2 regions of the Erwinia sp. PME.40.26/001 genome follow, and region 2 is predicted to be linked to the other one. Evidence: predicted binding sites of a transcription regulator. Region 2 holds the regulator's gene; the other holds the start of a gene.

Region 1 (8,034 bases), on a different contig from region 2:
CGCGGCTTGCGCGCTTACGGTCGTTTTCAGTCAGGTGACGTTTACGGATACGCACCGACTGTGGCGTCACTTCGACCAGTTCGTCATCATCAATGAACTCAAGCGCCTGCTCAAGGGTCATCTTCTGTGGCGGAACCAGCGTAGTGGCTTCATCCGTACCGGAAGCACGCATGTTGGTCAGCTTCTTACCGGTCAGGCAGTTTACGGTCAGGTCGTTTGAACGTGAGTGAATACCGATGATCTGGCCTTCATACACTTCAGCACCGTGGCCGAGGAACAGCTTACCGCGATCCTGCAGGCTGAACAGGGCGAACGCTACCGCTTTACCCTGGCCGTTAGAGATCAGTACGCCGTTCTGACGCTGGCCCACTTCGCCCTGACGCACGTCGTCGTAGTGGCTGAAGGTGGAGTACAGCAGACCGGTACCGGACGTCATGGTCATGAATTCGTTACGGAAACCAATCAGACCACGGCTTGGGATCTCGTAGTCGAGACGCACACGGCCTTTGCCATCCGGATCCATGTTTTTCATGTCACCTTTACGCTCACCCATCGCCTGCATCACAGAACCCTGATGCTGTTCTTCGATGTCGAGGGTCACGTTTTCGAATGGCTCTTGCTTACGGCCTTCGAACTCACGGAAGATAACTTTAGGACGGGAAACCGCCAGCTCGAAACCTTCACGACGCATGTTTTCAATCAGTACTGACAGGTGAAGCTCACCACGACCTGATACGCGGAAGGCGTCAGCATCTGGGGTTTCTTCAACACGCAGTGCCACGTTATGCACCAGTTCTTTGTTCAGACGATCAAGAATCTGACGTGACGTCACATACTTGCCTTCTTTACCGCAGAACGGAGAGGTGTTAACGCAGAAGAACATGGTTACGGTCGGTTCATCAACGCTCAGGGCTGGCAGCGCTTCCACATTCTGCGGGTCGCAGATAGTGTCAGAGATGTTCAGCTCGCCCAGACCGGTGATAGCGATGATATCGCCAGCTTCCGCTTCAGTGGCTTCGATACGCTCCAGGCCCATATGGGTCAGAACTTTACCGACTTTCGCGTTACGGGTTTTGCCTTCGCTGTTGATCACAGTGATCTGCTGGTTAGGGCGAACTTTACCGCGTTTGATACGGCCGATACCGATAACACCCAGGTAGTTGTTGTAGTCCAGCTGAGAGATTTGCATCTGCAGCGGGGCTTCCAGTTCAACCTGTGGTGGTGATACGTGCTGAACAATCGCTTCGTACAGCGGGGTCATGTCTTCCGCCATATCGTTGTGATCCAGACCTGCGATGCCGTTCAGGGCAGACGCATAGATCACCGGGAAGTCGAGCTGCTCATCGGTCGCATCAAGGTTAACGAACAGGTCGAAGACCTGATCAACAACCCAGTCAGGACGCGCGCCAGGGCGGTCAACTTTGTTAATTACCACGATCGGCTTCAGACCATTAGCAAACGCTTTTTTGGTCACGAAACGGGTTTGCGGCATCGGGCCATCCATTGCATCCACAACCAGCAGCACCGAGTCGACCATAGACATCACACGCTCTACCTCACCGCCGAAGTCGGCGTGTCCTGGGGTATCCACGATGTTGATGCGGTAGTCATTCCATTTAATGGCGGTGTTTTTTGCGAGGATGGTAATCCCACGCTCTTTCTCCAAATCGTTGGAGTCCATTACGCGTTCGGTTGCTTCGGTGCGGGCATCAAAGGTCCCGGACTGCTGCAGCAACTTATCAACCAGGGTAGTTTTACCATGGTCAACGTGGGCAATAATGGCGATGTTACGCAAATTTTCGATCACAGCTTTGCCTCAGGCATTTAGAAATAGCGCGCTATTGTACACGGATTAATCGAAGGACTGAACAGGATCACATATTTCATATAAAGATAACTGTCCGGATTGCTTTTATAGCCATTTTCAGTGCAAAGATTGCACTGTGACGAAAAATTGCACCAAAACAGTGCCCATTAATCACTCAATAGCACCAAAATGGTGCGCGACTTCCATTGTGGTGCAGTCCCCGTTTCACGAGAGGGTGCATCATAGCGCTTTTTTCATGAAATAAAAAAGTTGGCATAGATTTCGCAATTACTCTTTAAGCGAAAAACGCCAGTTTCCACAACGGTTGATAGCGCGGCAGAGATCTTTATTATCGGAGTAAGCGCCCTGAAACGCAAAGCGCACCCGTGAAGTTCACTGTCACGACGACAATGACAAAATCCAGGAGAGTTAAGTATGTCCGCTGAACACGTTCTGTCGATGATGAACGAGCATGAAGTCAAATTTGTTGACCTGCGTTTTACTGACACCAAAGGTAAAGAGCAGCACGTGACTATCCCCGCTCATCAGGTTAATGCTGACTTCTTCGAAGAAGGCAAAATGTTTGACGGCTCCTCCATTGGTGGCTGGAAAGGTATCAACGAATCCGACATGGTTCTGATGCCTGACGCTACCACGGCGGTCATTGACCCGTTCTTTGCAGATTCTACCCTGATCATCCGTTGTGACATCCTCGAGCCAGGCACCATGCAGGGCTACGATCGTGACCCACGTTCCATCGCCAAACGTGCTGAAGATTTCCTGCGCTCTTCCGGCATTGCAGACACCGTTCTGTTTGGGCCAGAGCCAGAGTTCTTCCTGTTTGATGACATCCGTTTCGGCAGCAGCACGTCCGGTTCTCACGTCGCTATCGATGATATCGAAGCTTACTGGAACTCCGGTAAAGAGTACGAAGGCGGCAACAAAGGCCACCGTCCAGGTCTGAAAGGCGGCTACTTCCCGGTGCCACCAGTTGACTCCGCGCAGGACATCCGTTCTGCCATGTGTCTGACCATGGAGCAGATGGGTCTGGTGGTTGAAGCTCACCACCACGAAGTGGCCACGGCCGGTCAGAACGAAGTGGCTACCCGCTTCAACACCATGACCAAAAAAGCTGACGAAATTCAGATCTACAAATATGTCGTCCACAACGTTGCTCACGCTTACGGCAAAACAGCGACCTTTATGCCAAAACCGATGTTTGGCGATAACGGCTCTGGTATGCACTGCCATATGTCTCTGTCAAAAGGCGGCACTAACCTGTTCGCTGGCGACAAATACGGCGGCCTGTCTGAAATGGCTCTGTTCTACATCGGCGGTGTGATCAAACATGCTAAAGCCATCAACGCCCTGGCCAACCCGACCACCAACTCTTACAAGCGTCTGGTCCCGGGCTATGAAGCACCAGTAATGCTGGCTTACTCTGCCCGTAACCGCTCTGCGTCTATCCGTATCCCAGTGGTTGCCAGCCCGAAAGCCCGTCGTATTGAAGCGCGCTTCCCTGACCCGGCGGCAAACCCATACCTGTGCTTCGCTGCACTGCTGATGGCTGGCCTGGACGGCATCATCAACAAGATCCACCCTGGCGATGCCATGGATAAAAACCTGTACGACCTGCCACCGGAAGAAGAAGCCGAGATCCCAAAAGTGGCAGGTTCTCTGGACGAAGCCCTGGCGGCCCTGAACGAAGACCGCGAGTTCCTGACCCGTGGTGGCGTGTTCACTGACGATGCAATCGAAGCGTACATTGAACTGCGTAAAGCTGAAATGGACCGTGTTCGTATGACACCGCATCCGGTTGAGTTCGAACTGTATTACAGCGTTTAACATCGCCTTAAGTTTGAAGTAAGCCCGGTGCCCTTTACGTTGCAGTAAGGCGGCCAAAGGAATCCCGATGTGCCGGGTAAGACCAGGCCATTCGGGTAACGGAGGGAGCCCATCACGCTGCGACGTGAAAGGCGTCCGGGGTTTTGTTGCCGTGGAAACTTTCAGCCCATCTCAGGATGGGCTTTTTTCACCGCAAATTCCCTGTTTACGGGATGATTTTCGGGTTATATGGCTATAATGCACTAAATTGGTGCAAAAATTCCTCAGGAGAACGCTGTATGGCTACCGGCACGCCGCCCGATGCTGGGCAGATCCTTAATTCACTGATCAACAGTATTTTGCTGGTTGATAGTGAGTTGGTGGTCCATTACGCCAACCCCGCTGCACAGCAGTTGCTGGCTCAAAGTTCCCGCAAGCTGTTTGGTACTCCCCTGCCGGAGTTAATGGGGTATTTTTCCCTGAATATTGAGGTCATGCTCGAAAGTCTGGACGCAGGACAAGGCTTTACCGACAGCGAAGTCACCCTGGTGGTCGACAGCCGGGCGCACGTGATGTCGCTGACTGCACAGCGTCTGCCCGATGGACTTGTTCTGCTGGAAATGGCACCGATGGACAATCAGCGCCGTCTCAGTCAGGAGCAGCTTCAACATGCGCAGCAGGTCGCCGCGCGTGATTTAGTGCGCGGTCTGGCTCATGAAATTAAAAACCCGCTGGGGGGGTTACGTGGCGCAGCGCAGCTGCTGGCCAAAGCGCTTCCCGACCCGGCGTTAACGGAATACACCAAGGTCATCATTGAACAGGCCGACCGCCTGCGCAATCTGGTCGATCGCCTGCTGGGCCCGCAACAGCCGGGGATGCATGTGACACAGAGCATCCATCAGGTCGCGGAACGGGTGGTCAATCTGGTGTCGATGGAGCTGCCCGACAATGTGTCGCTGGTTCGTGATTACGACCCAAGCCTGCCGGAGCTGCCGCACGATCCCGACCAGATAGAGCAAGTCCTGTTGAATGTCGTACGCAATGCCCTGCAGGCGTTGGGTGAGGCAGGTGGCACCATTATTTTACGAACCCGGACGGCGTTCCAGCTTACGCTGCACGGCACACGCTATCGCCTGGTGGCGCGCATCGATATTGAGGATGACGGCCCCGGCATTCCGGCACAGCTGCAGGACACGCTATTTTATCCGATGGTGAGCGGCCGCGAGGGCGGAACCGGGCTGGGATTATCCATAGCCCGCAGCCTGATCGATCAGCATTCGGGAAAAATAGAGTTCCACAGCTGGCCTGGACACACTGAATTCTCGATTTACCTGCCTATTCGCCAGTGAGGTTTCTATGCAACGAGGGATAGTTTGGATCGTCGATGACGACAGCTCCATCCGCTGGGTGCTTGAACGCGCGCTCACTGGAGCCGGTTTAACCTGTGCAACGTTTGACAGCGCCAGTGAGGTGCTGGAAGCGCTTGCGAGCAAAACCCCGGACGTTTTACTGTCAGATATTCGCATGCCCGGGATGGATGGTCTGGCTCTGCTGAAGCAGATCAAGCAGCGACACCCGATGCTGCCGGTCATCATTATGACCGCGCACTCCGACCTGGATGCCGCTGTGAGCGCCTATCAGCAGGGCGCCTTTGATTATCTGCCCAAGCCTTTCGATATTGATGAAGCGGTGGCGCTGGTTGAACGTGCCATCAGTCACTACCAGGAACAGCAGCAGCCGCGTAATCAACCGGTGAGTGGCCCTACCACGGATATTATCGGTGAAGCCCCGGCGATGCAGGATGTGTTCCGTATTATCGGTCGCCTGTCGCGCTCGTCGATCAGCGTACTGATCAACGGCGAGTCGGGTACCGGTAAAGAACTGGTGGCCCACGCGCTGCACCGGCACAGTCCGCGCGCCAAAGCGCCGTTTATCGCCCTGAATATGGCCGCGATCCCCAAAGACCTGATCGAGTCCGAACTGTTTGGTCATGAAAAAGGGGCTTTTACCGGTGCCAGTCAGATCCGTCAGGGACGCTTTGAGCAGGCCGACGGCGGCACGCTGTTCCTGGATGAAATTGGCGATATGCCACTGGATGTGCAGACCCGCCTGCTGCGCGTGCTGGCCGATGGCCAGTTCTATCGCGTCGGCGGCTACGCCCCGGTGAAGGTGGATGTGCGTATTATTGCCGCCACCCATCAGAACCTTGAGCTGCGCGTGCATGAAGGAAAATTCCGTGAGGATCTCTTTCACCGCCTGAACGTGATCCGCGTGCATCTGCCCCCGCTGCGCGAGCGTCGGGAAGATATTCCACGTCTGGCGCGCTATTTCCTCCAGGTCGCCGCACGTGAACTGGGTGTGGAGGCCAAAATTCTGCATCCGGAAACAGAAACCGCACTGACGCGTCTGCACTGGTCCGGTAACGTTCGTCAGCTGGAGAATACCTGCCGCTGGCTGACCGTGATGGCCGCCGGACAGGAAGTACTGATTCAGGATCTGCCGCCGGAGCTGTTTGAAACCTCGACCCCGGAAAACCCGGTACAGTCCCTACCGGACAGCTGGGCAACGCTGCTGGCACAGTGGGCAGACCGTGCGCTGCGTTCCGGTCATCAAAACCTGCTGTCAGAAGCCCAGCCAGAGATGGAGCGGACCCTGCTCACCACCGCCCTGCGTCATACTCAGGGCCATAAGCAGGAAGCCGCGCGTCTGCTGGGCTGGGGAAGGAATACGCTGACCCGTAAGTTGAAAGAGCTGGGAATGGAATAACCGTCAGGTACGTCATCCGGGCGGATCGGAAAAAAGGTCCGCCCCTGCAACATCCCCGCAGGTCACTACCCGTGAGATCGCCGCAGGGGCCGACCTGTTGTTTCCTTCACACCCACCAGTCAGATCACCCGTGAGAATTGCGCACCAGACGCTTTCTCCCGCAGGTAGCGATCAAAGCACATACAGATGTTTCTTATCAGCAATCGTCCCTTAGCAGTGACCACAAGGCCATTATCTTGGTATTCCACCAGCCCGTCCTCAATCAGAGGCAGCAGCGCTGAAAGATCGGCGGCAAAATACCGGCGGAAATCGATGCTATAACGGGCTTCAATCTCGCTGAAGGACAGCGCAAAATTGCAGATCAGACTTTTAATCACGTCACGACGCAGGCAGTCATCCTCGCTAAGCTGCAGACCGCGCCACAGGGCCGTTTTTTTTGCCCGGATATCCGCATAATAGTGCTTCAACGCTTTCTGATTCTGCGCGTAAGTGTCCCCGATCATACTAATGGCAGACACGCCCATGCCCAGCAGGTCGCTGTCGCCCTGCGTGGTGTAGCCCTGGAAATTACGATGCAACTCGCCCGCGCGCTGTGCCATCGCCAGTTCGTCGTCACGGCGGGCAAAATGGTCCATACCAATAAACTGATACCCCTGTGCCGTCAGCGTGGCGATGGTTTGCCGTAAAATATCCAGTTTTTCCCGGGCGTCGGGCAGGTCTTCATCCTTAATTTTACGCTGGGCCGGAAAGAGCGCCGGCATATGGGCATAGTTAAAAACGCTGAGGCGGTCAGGATCAAGCTCAACGACCTTTTGCAGGGTAAAGGCAAAGCTCTCTGCCGTCTGCAGGGGCAAGCCGTAAATCAGATCAATATTGGTGGAGGCAAAGCCCAGCTCACGCGCCCGGGCCATCAGAGCAAAGATCATCGCCTCATCCTGTACGCGATTCACTTTCTCCTGCACCTGCTTATTGAAATCCTGTACCCCCATGCTCAGGCGGTTGAAGCCTTCTGCACGCAGATGGTTGAGCACGTTGAGTTCAATTTCTCGCGGATCGACTTCAATCGAGATTTCAGCGTCCGTGGCAAAGTGAAAATGCTGGCGCAGGCAGGCCATCAGGCGGCCGATTTGAGCCGGGTTGAGAAACGTCGGCGTACCGCCGCCCCAGTGCATCTGACTCACCGTACGCTGGCGGAACAGCGGCGCACGCTCGGCAATTTCCTGCACCAGCACATCCAGATACTCATCTGCCTTATGCTGCTGGCGCGTCACCTGCTTATTACAGCCGCAGAAGTAACAGAGTCGGTGGCAAAACGGAATATGCAGATACAGCGACAGAGGGCGATCGGGATAACGTTGCGTTGCCTGCAAAAAGGCGGATTCATCGTAATCCTGACGGAATTCGAGGGCGGTCGGATAAGAGGTATAGCGGGGGCCGGCGATGTTGTACTTCTGGATCAGTGGGAGATCCCACTCGGTGGTCTGCGTTTTCATGCTCACTTCCCTTATCGTCGTCGCACTGACCGCCGCGTGACAGGAAGCTGCTGGCTGACGATCCTGCTGCGCAGCCGGGTTTTCAGCCGCGATAGCCGCTGTAGTTTAACGAATAACCACCCCAGCCAGCACAGCAGAATCAGC
Region 2 (8,034 bases):
AGATCAACCTGACGACGCAGGATGTTACCTCTGACGATCAGGTCACACTTTATGGCCGCAGCTTTAACTCTACAGGTATGAAGATGCGTGGGAATTTACGGAAGAAAACTGCCGAGTTGATTGAAAAGGTCAAAACATCTTATGAAATTCAAAATGAACAAAAGCCTTAAATTACTGACTGCTACCCTCCTGTTCGCGGCGAGCGTTCCGGCTTTTGCCCTGACCGGTGACTCAGAAAAACCGGTCAACGTTGACTCGGAAAATCAGGCGCTGGACATGCAGGGCAACGTGGCCACCTTTACCGGTAAAGTCATTGTGACCCAGGGAACGATTAAAATTACGGCGGATAAAGTCGTGGTGACCCGTCCGGGCGGCGACAGTAATAAAACCATTGTGGATGCCTACGGCAACCCGGCGACGTTCTATCAGATGCAGGACAGCGGTAAACCCGTCCAGGGCCACGCGCAAAAAATGCATTACGAGCTGGCCAAAGACCTGGTGGAGTTAACCGGTGACGCCTATCTGGAACAGCTGGACAGTAATGTTAAAGGCGATCGCATTACCTATCTGGTGAAAGAGCAAAAAATGCAGGCCTTTGGCAGTTCCGGCAAGCGTGTCACTACCGTACTGGTGCCGTCACAGCTGCAGGACAAAGGCACACCGTCAAACGGTCAGAAAAAGAGTAACTAACGAACATGGCAACCTTAATAGCGGAAAACCTGGCGAAGGCCTACAAAGGCCGTCGCGTGGTTGAAGATGTCAGCCTGCAGGTCAAGTCTGGCGAAATCGTGGGTCTGCTTGGCCCAAACGGTGCAGGTAAAACCACAACGTTTTATATGGTCGTTGGCATCGTACCCCGCGATGCCGGCCGCATTATCATCGATGATGAAGACATCAGTATTCTGCCGCTGCACGCCCGCGCGCGTCGTGGTATTGGCTATCTGCCACAGGAAGCCTCCATTTTCCGTCGTCTGAGCGTGTTTGATAACCTGATGGCGGTGCTGCAGATCCGTGACGACCTGACCAGCGAACAGCGTGAAGATCGTGCGAATGAGCTGCTGGAAGAGTTCCATATCGAGCACCTGCGTGACAGCCTGGGTCAGGCGCTGTCTGGCGGTGAACGCCGCCGTGTCGAGATTGCCCGCGCGCTGGCGGCTAATCCGAAGTTCATCCTGCTGGATGAACCCTTTGCCGGTGTTGACCCGATTTCCGTTATTGATATTAAAAAGATCATTGAACACCTGCGCGACAGCGGGCTGGGTGTCCTGATCACCGACCACAACGTCCGTGAAACGCTGGCAGTCTGTGAGCGTGCCTATATCGTTAGCCAGGGGCATTTGATCGCCCACGGCACCCCGGAAGCGATCCTGGCCGATGAACAAGTTAAGCGTGTCTATTTGGGAGAAGAGTTCAGACTCTGATAAGGTGTTTGCATTCGGTAAGTTTTCTGGGGAATTAAGACTCTGAACATGAAGCAAGGTTTACAACTCAGGCTCAGTCAACAGCTTGCCATGACGCCACAGTTGCAGCAGGCCATTCGCCTGCTGCAACTCTCTACGCTTGAGCTCCAGCAGGAAATTCAGTTGGCGCTGGAAAGTAACCCGTTGCTTGAACAAACCGACATTCATGAAGAAGTCGATACCCGCGAATATCAGGAAACTGAAGCGCTGGATACCCGGGAAGCGCTGGAACAGAAGGACATGCCTGAAGAACTGCCGCTGGACGCCACCTGGGACGAAATTTATACCGCAGGGACCCCGTCCGGTACCGGGACGGATTACCACGATGATGAATTGCCCGTCTATCAGGGTGAAACCACCCAGACACTGCAGGACTATCTGATGTGGCAGGTAGAACTGACGCCGTTCACCGACACTGACCGGGCGATCGCGACCTCGATTGTGGATGCGGTGGACGATACGGGGTATCTGACGGCCTCGCTGGAAGAAATTCTGGAAAGTATGGGCAGCGATGAGCTGACTATCGACGAAGTGGAAGCCGTGCTGAAACGTGTACAGCGATTTGATCCGGTCGGCGTCTGCGCTCGTGATTTACGCGATTGCCTGCTGGTTCAGCTGTCACAATTCGCGGCCGATGTTCCCCTGCTGAAAGAAGCGCGTCTGATTGTCAGCGAGCATCTTGATCTGCTGGCGAATCATGACTTCCGCAGTCTGATGCGCGTCACCCGCCTTAAGGAAGAGGTACTCAAAGGTGCTATGCAGGTAATACAGACCCTTGACCCGCGTCCAGGGCAGTCGATTAATACTCAGGAACCCGAGTATGTCATTCCGGATGTGCTGGTACGTAAAGTCAGTAACCGCTGGACCGTTGAGCTCAATGCCGACAGCGTGCCGCGCCTGAAAATCAATCAGCACTATGCGTCGTTAGGCTCCAGCTCACGCAGCGACAGTGATTCGCAGTTTATACGCAGTAACCTGCAGGAAGCGAAATGGCTGATTAAAAGCCTGGAAAGTCGTAATGACACGCTGCTGAAAGTGACACGCTGCATCGTTGAGCAGCAGCAGGCCTTTTTTGAGCAGGGCGAAGAGCATATGCGCCCGATGGTGCTGGCCGATATTGCCAGTGCTGTTGAAATGCATGAATCGACGATTTCCCGTGTGACCACCCAGAAATATCTGCACAGCCCACGGGGCATCTTTGAACTGAAGTATTTTTTCTCCAGTCACGTCAACACCGAGGGCGGAGGCGAAGCCTCATCCACGGCTATCCGTGCGCTGGTGAAAAAGTTAATCTCGGCGGAGAATCCCGTCAAACCACTCAGCGACAGCAAGCTGACCTCCATGCTTTCCGAACAGGGGATTATGGTAGCAAGGCGCACTGTGGCAAAATACCGAGAGTCTTTATCCATCCCGCCATCAAACCAGCGCAAACAGCTGGTCTGAACGAACTGAGAAGGAAGACACTATGCAGCTCAATATCACTGGACAACACGTAGAAATCACCGAACCACTGCGCGAATTTTTGACTGAAAAGTTTGCCAAACTGGAACATTATTTTGATCGCATTAATCAGGTCTATATTGTGCTGAAAGTGGAGAAAGTGACACAGATTGCAGATGCTACGCTGCATGTGAACGGTGGGGAGCTGCACGCCACCTCGGAAGATAAAGATATGTACGCGGCGATTGACGGGCTGATTGACAAGCTGACTCGCCAGTTAAATAAACATAAAGACAAGCTTAAACAACACTAAATTCACCATGCGTTGATGGTTTTTCAGCAGCCACCCCTTTAAAGGTTAAGCTGAAAGCGGTATCGGCTCGTATTCTTCCGGGAATACGAGCCGTTAATCAATACAGCATGTTAATCTTGACTCCGAAACGGGGAAGAGGATAACTCGCCTGCGGCAGTGAAAAGTTAAGTGAAACTATGATGAACAATGATTTGAAACTGGAACTGGGCTCCGTGCTGAGCGTCTCATGTACGCGTAATGGCGTGCATTGCCAGAGCAAAAAACGGGCGCTGGAAATTATCAGCGAACTGGCAGCTAAACAGCTAAACCTTCCGCATCAGACAATTTTTGAAGCGATTCTGACGCGTGAGAGAATGGGAAGTACCGGTATCGGTAATGGCATTGCCATCCCGCACGGCAAGCTTGAGGAAGATACGCTGCGTGCCGTCGGCGTTTTTATTCGCCTTGACCAGCCCATTGCGTTCGATGCCATTGATAATCAGCCTGTGGATCTGCTGTTTGCCCTGCTGGTACCCGCCGATCAGTGTAAAACGCATCTGCATACGCTCTCACTGGTGGCCAAGCGCCTGGCGGATAAAACCGTACTGCGGCGTCTGCGTTCCGCACAGAGCGATGAAGATCTTTATGCGATCATCACGGAAGATCACGAACAGAGCTAGTCAGGCAGGTTAAATGAGGGGAATTGTGAAATGGTGCTGATGATCGTCAGCGGTCGTTCAGGCTCAGGAAAATCTGTGGCGTTACGCGCCCTGGAAGACATGGGTTTTTACTGCGTGGATAATCTGCCCGTGGTCCTGCTGCCTGACCTGGCGAATTCGCTGGCCGAACGCAACATATCTGCTGCGGTAAGTATTGATGTCCGCAACATGCCGGAATCTCCGGAAGTGTTTGAAACCGCACTTAACAGTTTACCAGACTGTTTTTCGCCGCAACTTCTGTTCCTTGATGCTGACCGTAATACCTTAATTCGTCGCTACAGTGATACACGTCGTCTGCATCCGCTCTCCAGTAAAAATCTGTCGCTGGAAAGCGCCATTGATGAAGAGAGCGATCTGCTGGAGCCCCTGCGCTCCCGGGCCGATTTGATTATCGACACCTCAGAGATGTCCGTGCACGAGCTGGCCGAGATGTTGCGTACCCGCCTGCTGGGCAAGCGAGAGCGTGAACTGACGATGGTGTTTGAGTCCTTTGGCTTTAAGCACGGCATTCCGATTGACGCTGATTACGTATTTGACGTGCGATTTTTGCCTAACCCGCACTGGGATCCCAAGCTGCGCCCGATGACCGGACTCGATCGCCCGGTTGCTGCCTTCCTCGATCGCCACACGGAAGTGCATAACTTCATCTATCAGACGCGCAGTTACCTTGAGTTATGGTTACCGATGCTGGAAACCAATAACCGTAGCTATCTGACCGTGGCGATTGGGTGTACCGGCGGCAAACACCGTTCCGTCTACATTGCCGAACAGCTGGCAGATTATTTCCGCTCTCGCGGTAAGAACGTACAGTCCCGTCACCGCACGCTGGAAAAACGTAAATCATGACCGTGAAACAGACCGTTGAGATTAAAAACAAGCTGGGCATGCACGCCCGTCCGGCGATGAAGCTGTTTGAACTGGTACAGAGTTTTGATGCGGAAGTGCTGCTGCGTAATGAAAGCGGCACAGAAGCTGAAGCCAGTAGCGTGATTGCCCTGCTGATGCTCGACTCTGCCAAAGGCGGGCATATCGAGGTGGAAGCCAGCGGACCGGAAGAAGATAAAGCGCTGGCGGCGGTCATCGACCTGTTTAACGCCGGTTTCGACGAGGAGTAATCCCCTTCCCCGGCAGACCGGCCCTGACGGCCGGTCTGTGTTGCCCCCTCCCCCCTTTTTTGCAGTTCCTCTGTCAGACCTGAACCTGGTCCGGACTCATTGCAATTGGTGTTCCCTGAGGAAACCTTCCCCGCCGAGCTGGCGCATCTGACGCATGATCCACTGCTGACGCTGGCGAACATAGCCTGAAGGCGCGTCGGCGCGGTAGCGTATTGGATTCGGCAGAACGGCGGCCAGCAGCGCCGCTTCGGACAGGGTTAAGCGGCTGGCCGGCTTGTGAAAATAGCGCTGAGAGGCTTCCTCAACGCCAAAGACCCCTTCTCCCATTTCAGCCACATTCAGATAGACGGTCAGAATACGTCGCTTGGTCCAGACGGTTTCGATCCCCACGGTCAGACCGGCCTCCAGGCCTTTACGCACCCAACTGCGTCCGTCCCAGAGGAACATATTTTTTGCCGTCTGCTGAGAAAGCGTAGAGGCACCGCGCATGCCAGCTTTTTCACCGCTGTTGTCCAGAACCGACTGGATGGCGGCCACGTCAAAACCCCAGTGCGTCGGGAATTTTTGATCTTCAGAAGCAATGACGGCCAGCGCCATCCATGGCGAGATGTCATCCATCCCCACCCAGTCAGAGTGCGCCACATAGTCGAAATCACCGCTAAACCAGGCCCCGATCTGCCGTTCGGCCATCACCGCAGAGAACGGCACCGGCAGAAAGGCAAACAGGATAATGCCAGCAAGCCACAATCCAGTTATTCCCAGGACCAGGCGAAGCAGAAATGCTTTGATGCGCGTAAAACCCCGTGATTTATTGCGACTCATTACTGAGGATCCCGTCCATATTTATCAGTATGAAAATTCACCAGGAATTCTCCATCATTGTTAATTAACCCAACATAACCGGAATCGGTTCCATTAAATCACGCCATTTACCTTAACTCCACGCTGGATCGGCTTACGGTTGAAATTGCATTAAATCAATTGGTTCAGCCTGCTTATAAATTTCTCCTGCCACTTTTAAGGAATTTCACGCTCACTTAAGAAATGAGCACTACATTCGGGTGGTAAGTGATGTTTTTCCCGCATATTAAGACACTGGTAAGAGCAGTCAATCTTGCTGAACGGAGTCAGCTTTTAGGTCTGCCCTCCACTGAGTTTGAGAATTTTTGCTAGCAGAAACCAAAACGTTTCGGAAGCATCTGGTTAATAAACAAAAAAATAGCTAAAAAACATGATGTTAAAAGAAAACCTTACCCCTTACCTGTTCCCTGCCGCCCGACCTCGAAAAAAGCCGGACAAGAGAAACATTGACCTGCGCCATCCGGGCTTAAAGAAACAGGTAATTGTACAATTATCATGCGAATCATCGTAAATAAACATTCCCTGCTTGACTGAGTGAGCAAAATCGGGTCTTCTATTTACGAACGCTGCTCAACATCACACATTTTAATGAATCCGCTAACATGTGATGCAAGATTTGCTAAAGTAGTGACTGAGCTATTTAACGTTCAACCAATACCAAACCTTCGCTCCCGATGATTAAAATCAGAACAGCGCAGGTTACCAATTTCCCTGGTGTTGGCGCAGTATTCGCGCACCCCGGCTTCGGTCGGGGTCATTTTTTTTCAGCATCCGTCACCCATTGCCGCAGAACATCCACGTCGTGACGCCATTCCTGTTTCAGTTCATCAATCCACTCCTGAACATTGTCCCACCATGCAGGTAGTTCCGGACTTTGGATCTGTTTTGCAATCTGCTGTAAATGCGTTAATCCGACGGAACCCGCCGCGCCCTTAATTTTGTGCCCCTCTTCCGCAATGCCCTTTTGATCGCGAGCCATCATGTTGGAATCCAGCACCGCCAGATAGCCTGGCATCATCTGCTCAAACATTGCCAGACTCTGGTGGATCAAGCCCGGCCCCACCAGTTCGATATATTGTTCCAGCATTGGAACATCCAGCAGTGCCAGTTCTTTCTTGTCCATGGTGAACTCCGGTTCAGTGGCTAAGTCGTCGACCTGAAAATCCCAGTATTTTTTAATCATCGCCGTCAGAGCAGGAACCGCCAGCGGTTTGCTCAGGACGTCATCCATACCGGCATCAAAATATTCGCGTTTATCTTTCAGCACGTTTGCCGTCAGCGCCACCAGCGGCGGCAGTTGCTCACCCGCGTGACGCTGATGAATCATCCGCGCCACATCCAGACCGGTCATGTCGGGCAGTTGGATATCCAGCAGCACCAGATCGAACTCATCCGGGTCAAACATCTCCAGCGCGGCCTGGCCGGTCATCGCCACTTCCACGCTGCTGCCCAGTTTTTCCAGCACAGAGCGGGCAACCACCACATTCAGTTCAATGTCCTCGACCAGCAGGATATGCAGCGCAGGCAGTGGCATGTCGTCTTCCCTCTGCTCATCCTGCGGCTCTTCCTCAACGCGTGGCGCATTGAGCGTCAGGGTGAAGCAGGAACCCTGTCCCGGAGCGCTGTGAACGCGGATATCGCCACCCATGCTCTGCGCCAGACGGCGGGAAACGGCCAGACCAATACCCGTGCCGGTGGCAGGTTTGCCGCCCCGCTGATCTTTCACCTGGTAATACATGGCAAAAATTTTATCCTGCTCATCCTGTGGGATGCCCATACCGGAGTCTTCCACCTCAAAGCACAGGCAGTCGTCCTGCTGATAGCCGACCCGTACCACGATCTCACCCTGCTGGGTAAACTTGACCGCGTTACCGATAAGATTCCACAGGATCTGACGCAGACGGGTGCCATCGGCAATGATTTTATGCGGCAGGGGCAGCGCCGGTGCCAGCACAAACTTCAGCCCTTTTGGCTCGGCCAGCAGGCCGGAGAGGTTTTCCAGATCGGCCAGGAAGCCAGTGAAATCGATGGGCTGATTGTCCAGCTGCACTTTGCGCCGCTCGATTTTGTCCATTTCAATCACATCATTGAAAATATTGCCCAACGTAATGGCAGAAACGTGGATCGTTTTCAGATACTTCAGCTGT

Evidence for each region. Region 2 encodes sigma-54, which starts transcription at its own class of promoters, with help from an activator protein. Its sites were predicted from a motif close to GTTGGCACANNTTTCGCTNT; they were not measured.
Region 1: glnA (glutamate--ammonia ligase) is a predicted target of sigma-54. The motif match lies at 2,077-2,096, and genes of this name have one in related genera.

What each region holds. Positions count from the first base shown of each region.
Region 1 covers NZ_JBVHNP010000009.1:8,352-16,385, reverse strand. The annotation lists gene typA (ribosome-dependent GTPase TypA) at 1-1,807, opposite strand, end outside; gene glnA (glutamate--ammonia ligase) at 2,243-3,652, shown strand; gene glnL (nitrogen regulation protein NR(II)) at 3,931-4,980, shown strand; gene glnG (nitrogen regulation protein NR(I)) at 4,988-6,397, shown strand; gene hemN (oxygen-independent coproporphyrinogen III oxidase) at 6,517-7,890, opposite strand.
Region 2 covers NZ_JBVHNP010000002.1:54,482-62,515, reverse strand. The annotation lists gene lptC (LPS export ABC transporter periplasmic protein LptC) at 1-170, shown strand, start outside; gene lptA (lipopolysaccharide ABC transporter substrate-binding protein LptA) at 142-690, shown strand; gene lptB (LPS export ABC transporter ATP-binding protein) at 696-1,421, shown strand; gene rpoN (RNA polymerase factor sigma-54) at 1,470-2,903, shown strand; gene hpf (ribosome hibernation promoting factor) at 2,926-3,213, shown strand; gene ptsN (PTS IIA-like nitrogen regulatory protein PtsN) at 3,390-3,872, shown strand; gene rapZ (RNase adapter RapZ) at 3,903-4,757, shown strand; gene npr (PTS phosphocarrier protein NPr) at 4,754-5,026, shown strand; gene mtgA (monofunctional biosynthetic peptidoglycan transglycosylase) at 5,123-5,848, opposite strand; gene arcB (aerobic respiration two-component sensor histidine kinase ArcB) at 6,642-8,034, opposite strand, start outside.